One region of the Nesterenkonia rhizosphaerae genome, then DNA from elsewhere that is predicted to be linked to it. Evidence: predicted binding sites of a transcription regulator. Region 1 holds the regulator's gene; the other holds the start of a gene.

Region 1 (5,765 bases):
GAGGACATCGAGCGGATGGTCGCCGATGCAGAAAAGCACGCCGAAGAGGATAAGAAGCGCCGCGAAGCCGCTGAGAAGCGCAACGCTGCTGAGGCCTCCGCCTACTCGGTGGATAAGCTGCTCAAGGACAACGCCGAGAAGCTGCCTGAAGAGGTCAAGACTGAGGTCCAGGCCGACGTCGACGCACTGAAGAAGGCCCTTGAGGGAACCGATAACGACGACGAGGTCAGCGCAGCCTTCGAGAAGCTGCAGACCTCCCAGGTCAAGATCGGAGAAGCCCTCTATGCTCAGGGCGGTGCCGAGGCAGCCGGTGAGGGTGCACCCGCCGGTGACGCCCCGGCCCAGGACGAGGACATTGTCGACGCAGAGGTTGTCGACGAGGACGAGGACGAGAACAAGTAGTCACGGCGGTTACCGTCTGACCCGCTTCTCGAAGACCAGCAGGATGCGCCCGCTCCATTTAGGGGCGGGCGCATCCTCAGACCGAAGGGAGGGCCTTAGCTCATGGCAGAGGACAAGTACAACCCGGAGAAATCCCCCGAGGATGGCATCCCCGATCCGACCCCGGCACGGGATGACAAAGCTACCGGCGAGGCCACCGCCGAAGACCGTGAAGCCGCAGGCACCGATCCTGCTGCAGACCCGCTGGCAGAAGCCGAGCGGATACTGGCAGATGCCCCCGAGGAGTCCATCGAGGTCCAGCAGGCCCACGCGGCTCCGGCTGGAGAAGAAGGCGATCTCCACGAGCCGCTGCCGGGTGAGGATCCTGAACTGAGCGAAGAGCCTGAGCTGCGCGAGGTGCCTCTTGATGAAGCGATCGGCGGCGGTGAAACCGAACCGGAGTCACGTATCGAGGCTGCCGAGGAGGAGCTCGCTGCCCAGGGTTACGACCGGGAAGCGGAGCTGGAGAACGATCTGCGCCGAGTGCAGGCCGAATACGTCAACTACCGGCGCCGCGTGGAGCGTGACCGGGCCTTGGAGAAGGACCGCACCAAGGGTCAGCTGATCGCCGAACTGATGCCGGTACTCGATGACATCGCCGCTGCCCGTCAGGCCGGTGACCTCGAGGATGGTCCCTTCGCGCATATTGCTGCCCGACTGGAATCTGCGCTGACCGCGCAGGGTCTGGAAACCGTGGGTGCGGTGGGTCAGGCCTTTGATCCCACTGAGCATGAGGCCATCATGCAGCAGCCCCATGACGAGGTGGAGGCGGACCACATCGCCGTCGTCGTCCGTTCGGGCTACCGCTACGGCGACCGCCTGCTGCGTGCAGCACAGGTGATCGTCTCCAGCGGAGCTCAGCAGTAAGTAGAAGGGAGGCGGGAGACGCTATGGCTTCACAGGACTGGGTAGAGAAGGACTTCTACGCGATTCTCGGCGTCTCCAAGGAGGCCACCGCCGAGGAGATCAAGAAGTCCTACCGCAAATTGGCGCGTCAGTACCACCCGGATAAGAACCCGGGTGACGAGGCGGCCGAACAGCGCTTCAAGGACATCTCCGAGGCACATTCGGTGCTCTCCGATCCCGAACAGCGTCAGCAGTATGACGCGATCCGTGCCATGGGCTCGGGCGCCCGCTTCTCCGCGGGTGCCCCGGGCTCTGGCACCGCCGGATTCGAGGATATCTTTGGCGGCCTCTTCGGAGATCGTTTCTCAGGGGCACCTGGCACCGGTGGCGGCCGTTTCGGCGGGGGGCCGGATTTCTCGGATCTCTTCGGCGGCGTAGGAGACCGATTCGGTTCCCGTTTCGGCGGCTCGCCCAAGGGCGCTGACCGTACCGCCAAAACGACGATCTCCTTCAAAGGCGCCGTTCGCGGCACCACGGTGGGGCTGCGCGAGGCCAATGGCAATGTCATTGACGTGCGCATCCCCCCGGGTATTAAAGAAGGACAGAAGGTCCGCGTGAAGGGCAAGGGCCAGCAGGGTCCCGGTGGCACCGGTGATCTGCTCGTGGAGGTCTCCATCCAGTCGCACCCGTTCTTTGAGCGCGACGGAGACAATATCCGCATCCACTTGCCGGTGACCTTCGATGAAGCCGCCCTCGGAGCCACTGTGGAAGTTCCTACTGTGCACGGCGAGAAAGTCCGCATCAAAGTGCCCGCGGGAACCAGCTCTGGGCGAGTGCTGCGGTTGAAGGGCCACGGGATCCGCCGCAAGAACAGTCAGGGTGACATGCTGGTCGTCGTCGACGTTCATGTACCCAAGGAGCTCAATGATGATGCTCTGGCCGCGGTGAAGGCCTATGCGGAGGCCACCGCAGGCACCGGCCCTCGGGAAGATTTAGAGACCAAGGCTGCGTTGTAAAGGACAAGTCGGCTAGGCCCAGTGGTCTTCCAGTCCCATTGCCGGGAGGCACCTGGGGCTGAAGACAGCAAGCACAGGAGGTGAACGATGGTCATGCGGTACACGGTGCGAGCGAATATCGCAGAGTTCGCGGAGGATCCGCGAATGGTCGATGCGGAGAACCGCCACGCCCCCCTGTTCGTCATCTCCGTGGCAGCAGAGCTAGCCGATATGCACCCTCAGACGCTGCGTCAGTACGACCGAATGGGCTTGGTGACTCCTCGTCGCCAGGGCGGCAAGCACCGGCGTTACTCTCCCTATGACATTGAGCAGCTGCGACAGATTCAGCAGCTCTCGCAGGAGGGCGTCTCCCTGGAGGGAATCCGACGCATCTTGCAGTTGCAGAACCGCGTGGATGAACTGGAGGACACGGTCGGTCAGTTGCGTCAGCAGCTGCGCCAGGCACAGCGCAATCCTGGGCAGGCCAGGATCTTCGCGGTTGGCCCCCACGGCGATGTGGTCAGTCTCAGCCGCGGACAGCGGCCCCGGCCTGCCACCAGAGAGATTGTCCTCTGGCAGGACCGGTAGCCGCTGTCCCTAGACGATGCTCTAGCGAATCGGCACTCCCGGGCCCAGTGGCAAACCGATGGCGTACCAAAGCATGAAGAACAGGAACCAGGACACCAGCAGCGCCACTGAAATGGGCAGCGTCAGCGAGAGCAGGGTTCCCACACCGGCTTTCGGGTAATAACGCTGGAGATATCCCAGCGCCAGGGCGAAGTACGGACTCATGGGGGAGATGATGTTGGTAGGGGAATCTCCCATCCGGTAGAGCATCTGAGTGACCTCGGGGCTGACCCCAATCAGCATGAGCATCGGGACCAACACCGGTGCCATCAGCGTGTACTGGGCTGAGCCTGAGGTGATGAAGAAGTTGAACAGCGCCACCAGCAGGACCACTCCGCCGAAGAGCACAAAGACTGGCAGATCCCAGCGTTCCAGGGTTTCTGCTCCGTTGATCGCTAAGACTGTGCCGATATTTGACCAGTTGAAGTAGGCAATGAACTGGGCCGCGGCAAAGAAGATCACCACTACTCCGGAAAGCTCCTTGATGGATCGGGCCATCAGCTCTGGCACATCTCGGGCGCGGGTAATGCTGCCCGCGACGATGCCGTAGGTCAGGCCGACTACGAGGAACGCCAGTGCGATGGGCACAGCAACATCGGTGAGCAAGGGGGATTCAAGGGCCCCTCCCTCGCCGGACAGCGGCGAAGCAGGCAGGAACAACAACGTGAAGTACAGCGCAAGGAAAACTGCCAGTGCCAGTCCGCTCCACAGTAGGGCGCGCACCTCCTGCGCGGAATAGCTCAGCAGCTCCTCCTCGCTGGTCGGCGCTTGTTGCTCCGCGCCCTCGCCAGCGGTGCCTTCGGCGGTTCCGCCAGTAGCGGTCCCGGTCTTGTGCACCGAGTCCTGCGCATCGGCAAGCTGCGCCGGCCGACCTGCAGCGAGTACAGCAGTGGCCGCGCCCCCAGCGGCGTCCTCTTCTTTGCGCATCCGCTCGGTCATCTTCACCAGCAGGAGCTCCGTCACCAGAGTCACCACCGTAGCCAGTACTACCGCGGAGGCAGCAGCGAAGAAGTAGTTGGCGATGGGGGAGACCACGTAGTCTTCCTCGATCAGCTGGGCGGCAGCGGTGGAGATGCCAGCGAACAGTGGATCTGAAGCGGTAATCAGCAATGAGGCGTTATATCCGGCCGATGCCGAGCCGAAGGCAACGATGGCGCCGAGGACTGCCGAACGTCCCACCGCTTTGAACGCCGCAGCCGCTAAGGGAATCAAGATGATGTAGATAGCATCGGAGGCCACAGATCCGGTCACGCCCACCAGAGCCACAGTGAAAGTCAGCCAGCTGCGGGAGACCCTCGAGACCGCTACCCGGATGGCTGCGCTGATCAGCCCGGATCCCTCGGCCACGGCGACCCCGAGCATGACGGTGATGATCAGACCAAGGGGCGGGAAGGACACGAAGTTTTCCACGGCCTCGGAGATCATCCGCTGGAATCCTTCTGGAGTCAGCAGGCTCTGGACATCGACCTGCTCCCCATCAGCGGGATTCTGTGCGCCAACCCCGGCGGCCTCCAGCACGGCGGAAAGGGTAACCACCACCGCAGCGAGAATGACGAAGAGCCAGAAAGGATGCGGCAGCAGATTACCGATCCGCTCGATCCCGCCCAGGAAGCGTACGATGACGCCCCTGCGCTCCGGTTCGTGCTCTGAGGTGGATTCGGGCTCGCGGACGGGGGGACCGTCGTTGCTCGGCATCAAGTGTCCTTTCGCAGGTGCTTTTTAGTATTGACCCCGTCAGTGCAGTGATTCTTTGCGGAGTTTATCCATGTCAGCGTCACGAGGGAACATTTTTCACACGATGTCCCCCACGACCTGAAGAAAACCTCCATACTTGATGAGTGTTCTCCTTGCGTCGCCGTCGTCGTCTGTTCGTAGCTTCCGCTGCCCTCGCCGGGGCGTTGCTCATCACCTCTTGCGGGGAGGATCCTCCCGCTACCGTGGACTCCTTTGCTCAGTCCCTTGCACGGGCGCTCTCCAGCGGTGACTTCTCCCAGGTCAGCTTCGCCTCCGGCTCTGCGGAAACGCTGAGCCAAGCAGCGGAGAACCTGCATGAGCCCTTCGGGGAGCTGACTCCCGAGGTGACGGTGGCGCAGATCGATGTGCTCGAACCGCCGGAGGACTCACCTCGGGCTCCCACCGCTGAGATCACCTATGAACACCGCTGGGACCTCGGCGAGCTGGGCATCAGCGGAGAGGAATGGACCTACACCACAACAGCGGAATTCAGCTATGACGCTGAAGCTGATGTGTGGCACGCAGAAGCTACTGCCGAGACCCTGCTTCCTGACTATGCCGGCCATGAGGGCATCGGGCTGGTCACCACCAGCGCCGAACGCGGTCGCATCATGGACGACAACGGCAGGGCCCTGGTCTATAACCGGGATGTGGTGACTCTCGGGTTGGATAAGACTCAGCTCAGCGAAGCCGAGGACACAGAAGTCGCGTACCGGGATGCAGCGGCGCAGCTGGCGGCCGCAGTGGGGATCAACGAGGAGTCCTACACCGAAAAGGTGATGGCCTACGGCGAGCAGGCTTTTGTTGATGCTATTACCATCCGCCGAGACAGCACCGATATCTCCGTGGCGGATATTGAAGGGATCCCCGGGGCCGTCGCCGTTCCCGGCACCCGGTCCCTAGCGCCCACCCGGGACTTCGCCCCGCTGCTGCTGGGCCGCGTGGACCCGGTGACCGCCGAACATATCGAGAATGACCCCACACTTCAGGTTGGTGACATGGTGGGGACCTCCGGTATTCAGGCCAGCCGCGAAGATCAGCTGCGCGGTGTTCCCGGGATGCGCATTCATAAGGACGGCGAGACCCTCTGGTCAGTTGAGCCGCAGACCGGCCAGGACATCC
Region 2 (5,765 bases), 380 kb from region 1:
CGTGACGCCAGTCATCACTGAACTTCAGGTAGTGAGAATGTCATCATGCCTTCTCACACTCGAGGAAAGGTCATAGCTCCACACTACTGACATTGCTCGCAAGGGGCGCAGTATTTCCTAGCGCGAGTGGTGCGTGTAATCACTCTGCACGCTCACGCGGCCGTCGGGATCACGTGCAGACCTTTCGCGGCGACGGGAGGTCAACCGAAGCTGCGCCGGTAAGCACGGCTGAAGGTGCCGACATCGTTGATTCCGCAGTAGTACGCCGACTCCGCCACGCCCTTGCCCTCAGGAGCAACTGGTGACCGCGAGCGAGCCGCGCCCTTCTGATCTCTCGCGCGGGGGAGGTCCCCTCCGCCGCGAACATGGCTTGCAGCGTGCGCAGTGACACCCCGGCGCGCAGTGCCACACCGTCCGGATTCAAACCTGAGTCTTCACAGTGGGACTCGATGTAGCTCATGATCTCTGTGTAGCTGGGACCGGCACTGGGGATGAGTCGCGACCCTTTAGTGCCCGGAGCGGTTCACGGCGCGAAGGTCAGCAACCTGTGGTTCGAGTCCTTGAGCTGCCGTAGCTTCCAACGAACCCGAGCAGGACGCCCACGGCGCGATCTTCATCTTGGCGCCGACGCGACCGGCGGCACTCGCATTGCTTTTCTGGCCGTGATCATGACTGCGGCCACACCCACGACGATGGCGAGGACCAGGGTGGTCGCGAAGAAAGCCGGTGGCAAGTTCAGGGCGAACCGCAGCCCTGCGAAGATTGTTTGCCAGGGAGTACGCACCAACGATAGCCACCGGTGAACCGAGCACGACTCTGATGACGCCGCCAAATATGGACAACATGACCGACTCGTAGGTTATTGCAGCTCGGACCTGAAACCGCGGAAGCCCGAGTGCTCTTTGCAGCCCGATCACTTGGTGTCGTTCGATCGCTGTCAGGCGCAACGTGTTTAATGTGCCGATTAGCGCAATGAGTACGCCGATCCCCAGGAGCAAGGCGGCCAACACGGTCAGAAGGTTGATAGTTGCCGAGTTCTATCACCTCCTCGGCTGTACTTTCCGCTTTGCAGGAGATCGGTTGGGCCTGATGCAGCATGAGCTGATGCAACAAGCGACGGAGGTGAGAAGCAACTTGCTCTCGAACAACTAGCAGCCTTCAGTTTGTTAGCTCGCTGGCTCGATCAGTCCGGAGTCGAGCGCGTGTGAAGAACCTATAACGCCAAACCGCGGTGCCGTGCACGTAGAAAGATCACCTAACGTGCATTGCTCCGACACTCAGAGGTTTAGCGCACGCTGCATAGCAGTGATGTACTCCCGTGCCTGTTCCCGATCACTTTCTTTCTCCTTTTCTGAGAGGTTTTTATAAGGCGTACTCATTTGTTTTGACCATTGAGCGACGAGGTGAGCCGGGATGACCAGGCTTCCATCTTCTAAGGAAGAACATTGGCCGTGCAGGTAGCGTTGCCAGTGCGACCACCGCTCGTGTTCAACTGCTGCAACGAGTTCCAAGGTCGCAGGTGCTTCGAAGAAATCGGAGAGGTCCTCTGGCATCAAATCAGCCCATCGTTGACGAGGTTCCAGTAGTGCTGTCCGAGCACAGTCAATACACACGCCTTACTTTCCATTGCCGCGTAGTACATGTGTGGGGAATCGACCGAACGTACGAGATTGACCTTCACGTAGTTCTGCAACACTTTAAAAGTGGCGGTGTTCAATGGATCCGGGTCTGGAATTTCTGGGTTGGCTGCCTCCTCAGCAGAGCGGGCCGGCTCGAAGGACGGGTCAAGCGATAACACCGTCGATGGTTCCGGAAAAATCTGAGTGAGCTGCTGGAGATCAGTCAAAGCGATGGGAGGTTCAGCAGTGCGGAGCGAGACGAATGTCTTCACGTTCGTTTTGAAAACCGGTCGCTGTTGCCAGGGGCCCAGCGACTGATCGACGTGAGCATAAACGCTACCTGGCGTGACGTCTCCGACGAGATTGGCTGCGGCTCCGTTGAGGGCATCGACGAACAAGTCTGTGAAAACCCCGGATCCACCCTGTTCCATGGCGTACTGATTCGCGGTTGACGCAGACAAGATGGTCACACCTTCACGGATGTCTGCCTGCACCGCCCCGACCGTTGTTGTGGCAGCTGCGCCACTGTGGCAACTATCCAAAATGATGACCTTGTTCTTAGCGGGCGATTCATTCGCCATCGTCATCACCTCGACCAAGGAGAGTCCATCATCGCCTGTGCTGACATCGCTGGAACACAAGAACCCTCCAGTGTCCTCCAAGTAACCGTGTCCAGAGAAGTAGAACAGGGCTATTTCTGCGTCGTCTTTAAACAACTCGCGGACTGCGTTCTTCAACGTCAACTTCTCTACGGCATGTCCGGGACCGGTGCTGATCAGCAATCTCGGGCTAGGGAAGTTTAGGGTCCCGTTGGAGTGGCGCTCTAGGGCCCCATACACGCTGTAGGCGTCATTGACGCATCCTCGCAGTGACCCTATGTTGTCGTAATGATCAATCCCGACTATCAGTGCTTTACGCATAGCGTTCAGAGGCTGTCGATGAAATTGCTGATGTTGGCATCGCTCCAGGTGTAGGTGTTCACCCCTGCGATCGAAGACCGGTCGTCGCTATACGCGTAGATTCCTCGAATCGACTTGCCCTCCTCTATCGCACATTGGATCTCCCACTTCTGCCCACTCGAGGTCGCCGAGTTCTTACTGACCAGAACGATCACTCCATCTGAACGCTTGATACGGGTGCGCACCTTGTTCTTCCACTCAGTGTCGTATGCCTCCTTGACCGACATATCGACGAACTCGTAGGGCGCTCTAGGCGAGAGTGACTGACCTTTCAGGAAGTCCCGCTGCCTTTCATCCTCGATTGCAAACGCTACAAATATTACTTTTTTATCTGCCACGAGAGTCCTCTCCTATCAGGAGCCGTCACCCGACGCTGATCGTCGGAGTTAAATGCAGGCTCACGTTAAATATGATTGATGATATGTGTTGTTTTAGAAATATGATAGATATCTGCACGATGTGTCTGCTTCAAATGACCTAAGTGTGATCTGAATCATTGGGGGGGGGTTGTCGTAGGCTTCCTGGCCACTAGTACGACGTTCGGGTCTTCGGTCATCCACCCCTCGATTCTGATGACTGTGCCGCACCACCAGGGACTCACATCGTGCCCGTTCACACTGCGTAGGTGAGATGCGACAGGTGTCTGAGAAATCTGACAAGTGGTGGGCACGAAAGTGAGAATTGATCAACTTGAACGAGAACCTACAGCTGGACAACTTCGCTGTCCCAGGCTGCTCCGGAATAGACCCGTCGAGAAATAAGTTGAGTATGGTTGACTCAAGTTTGTCGGCGTCCGTCACCCCTATCGCTGAATGGGCGTCACTGATTACTGTGTGAACCAGAAAGGGGGCGTGCTAAGCCCATGGATGTGAAGCTGACCACCAAGTCCCAAGAAGCCATCTCAGCAGCCTCAAACAACGCCAGCATCGCCGGTAACCCGCAGATCGAACCGGCCCATATCCTCAAAGCGCTGATGGACCAGCGCGGGTCAGACGGCGTCCGCCTGCTCAAGCAGGTTGGCGCTGATCCGGATCTGGTCTCTGAGCGCGCCTCCGCGGCTATCCAGCAGCTGCCCTCCACTTCCGGCTCCTCCGTAGCGCAGCCGCAGTTCTCCCCGGCTGGTCTCAACATTGTCCGTGCCGCTCAGGCCGAGGCGAGCAAGCTCGGGGACACCTTCATCAACACCGACACCCTGCTGATCGCCGTCGCCGAGGAGAATGGTCCCGCCGGCAAAGCGCTCCAAGAAGCCGGAGCCGACGCCAAAGCGCTGCGCAAGGCCCTGCCGGAAATCCGCAAAGGCCGCACCGTGGACACACCGGACCCGGAGACCACCTCCGAGGCGCTGCAGAAGTACGGCACTGACCTCACTGCCCTGGCCCGCGACGGCAAGCTGGATCCGGTGATCGGCCGTGACTCCGAAATCCGCCGCGTCATCCAGGTCCTCTCCCGGCGCACCAAGAACAACCCCGTCCTTATCGGCGAGCCCGGCGTCGGTAAAACCGCCGTCGTCGAAGGTCTGGCCCAGCGTATTGAGGCCGGTGACGTTCCGGACGCACTGCGGGGGAAGACCTTGATCTCCCTGGATCTGGGGGCCATGGTGGCCGGATCCAAATATCGCGGCGAATTCGAAGAGCGCCTGAAGGCCGTCCTGGACGAGATCAAAGCCGCCGAAGGCCAGATCATCAGCTTCATCGATGAGATCCATACCGTAGTCGGCGCCGGTGGCTCCTCTGACGGCTCCATGGACGCCGGCAATATGCTCAAGCCCATGCTCGCCCGCGGTGAGCTGCGCCTTATCGGTGCCACCACCCTTGATGAGTACCGCGAGAACATCGAGGCCGACGCCGCCCTGGAGCGCCGCTTCCAGCAGGTCTACGTGGGAGAGCCATCAGTGGAGGACACGGTGGCGATCCTGCGCGGGATCAAGGAGAAGTACGAGGCCCACCACGGTGTGGAGATCTCCGACGCCGCACTGGTCTCGGCAGCCACGCTCTCCGATCGCTACATCAGTGGTCGCCAGCTGCCGGATAAGGCCATCGACCTGGTGGACGAGGCTGCCTCCCGGCTGAAGATGGAGATCGACTCCGATCCGGTGGAGATCGACGCGCTGCGCCGTGAAGTGGACCGCCTCAAGGTTGAGGAGCAGTGGCTCACAGCCGAAAAGGACCCCGCCTCCCAGGAGCGCCTGGCCGCCCTGCAGGAAGAGCTGGCCAATAAGGAGGAGCAGCTGCGTGAGCTGCAGGCCCGCTGGCAGCAGGAACGCTCCGCCCACGTCAAGGCCGGCGAGCTGCGTGCCCGCAGGGATGAGCTGAAATCCGCCGCCGAACGCGCCCAGCGCGAAGGCGACCTGGGCGAGGCCTCACGCCTGCTCTACGGGGAACTCCCAGCCCTGGAGAAGGAGCTGATCGCCGCCGAAGAAGCCGAGGCCAACATGGAAACCGGAGACCGCATGGTCCCGGAGAAGGTCGACGCCGACGCCATCGCCGAAGTCATCTCCGCCTGGACCGGGATTCCCGCCGGCCGACTGCTGCAGGGCGAAACCGCCAAGCTGCTGCAGATGGAGGAGCTCATCGGAGCCCGGCTCATCGGCCAGGAGAAGGCCGTATCCGCCGTATCCGACGCCGTGCGCCGGGCACGCACCGGTGTGGCCGATCCCAACCGGCCCACCGGCAGCTTCCTCTTCCTCGGTCCCACCGGCGTGGGCAAGACCGAGCTGGCCAAGGCGCTGGCGGAGTTCCTCTTCGACGACGAGCGCTCCATGGTCCGCCTCGATATGTCCGAATACTCCGAGAAGCACTCGGTGGCCCGGCTGGTGGGCGCCCCTCCGGGGTACGTAGGCTTCGATGAGGGTGGCCAGCTGACCGAAGCCGTGCGCCGTCGCCCCTACTCGGTGATCCTGCTGGATGAGGTGGAGAAGGCCCACCCCGAGGTTTTCGACATCCTTCTGCAGGTCCTCGACGACGGGCGCCTCACCGACGGGCAGGGCCGCACCGTGGACTTCCGCAACGTGGTGCTGATCCTGACCTCCAACCTCGGCTCCCAGTTCATGGTGGACCAAACCCTGGAACAGGAGACGAAGAAGGAGCGGGTGATGAGCGTGGTCAACGCCAGCTTCAAGCCCGAATTCCTCAATCGCCTGGACGACATCGTGATGTTCGATCCGCTCTCTATGGAGCAGTTGACCTCA

What was found. The regulator HspR, encoded in region 1, represses chaperone genes until heat shock. The targets are predictions, from matches to a motif close to AAGTTGAGTCNNNNNGACTCAACTT.
Region 2: clpB (ATP-dependent chaperone ClpB) is a predicted target of HspR. The motif match lies at 3,338-3,362, and genes of this name have one in related genera.

The regions. Positions count from the first base shown of each region.
Region 1 covers NZ_BAABLW010000007.1:499,679-505,443, forward strand. The annotation lists gene dnaK (molecular chaperone DnaK) at 1-402, shown strand, start outside; gene ABEA23_RS07990 (nucleotide exchange factor GrpE) at 505-1,308, shown strand; gene ABEA23_RS07995 (DnaJ C-terminal domain-containing protein) at 1,332-2,303, shown strand; gene ABEA23_RS08000 (heat shock protein transcriptional repressor HspR) at 2,448-2,870, shown strand; gene ABEA23_RS08005 (AbgT family transporter) at 2,892-4,604, opposite strand; gene ABEA23_RS08010 (penicillin-binding transpeptidase domain-containing protein) at 4,748-5,765, shown strand, end outside.
Region 2 covers NZ_BAABLW010000007.1:120,679-126,443, forward strand. The annotation lists gene ABEA23_RS14235 (FtsX-like permease family protein) at 507-1,010, opposite strand; gene ABEA23_RS06270 (hypothetical protein) at 1,278-1,553, opposite strand; gene ABEA23_RS06275 (caspase family protein) at 1,553-2,539, opposite strand; gene ABEA23_RS06280 (TIR domain-containing protein) at 2,545-2,916, opposite strand; gene clpB (ATP-dependent chaperone ClpB) at 3,441-5,765, shown strand, end outside.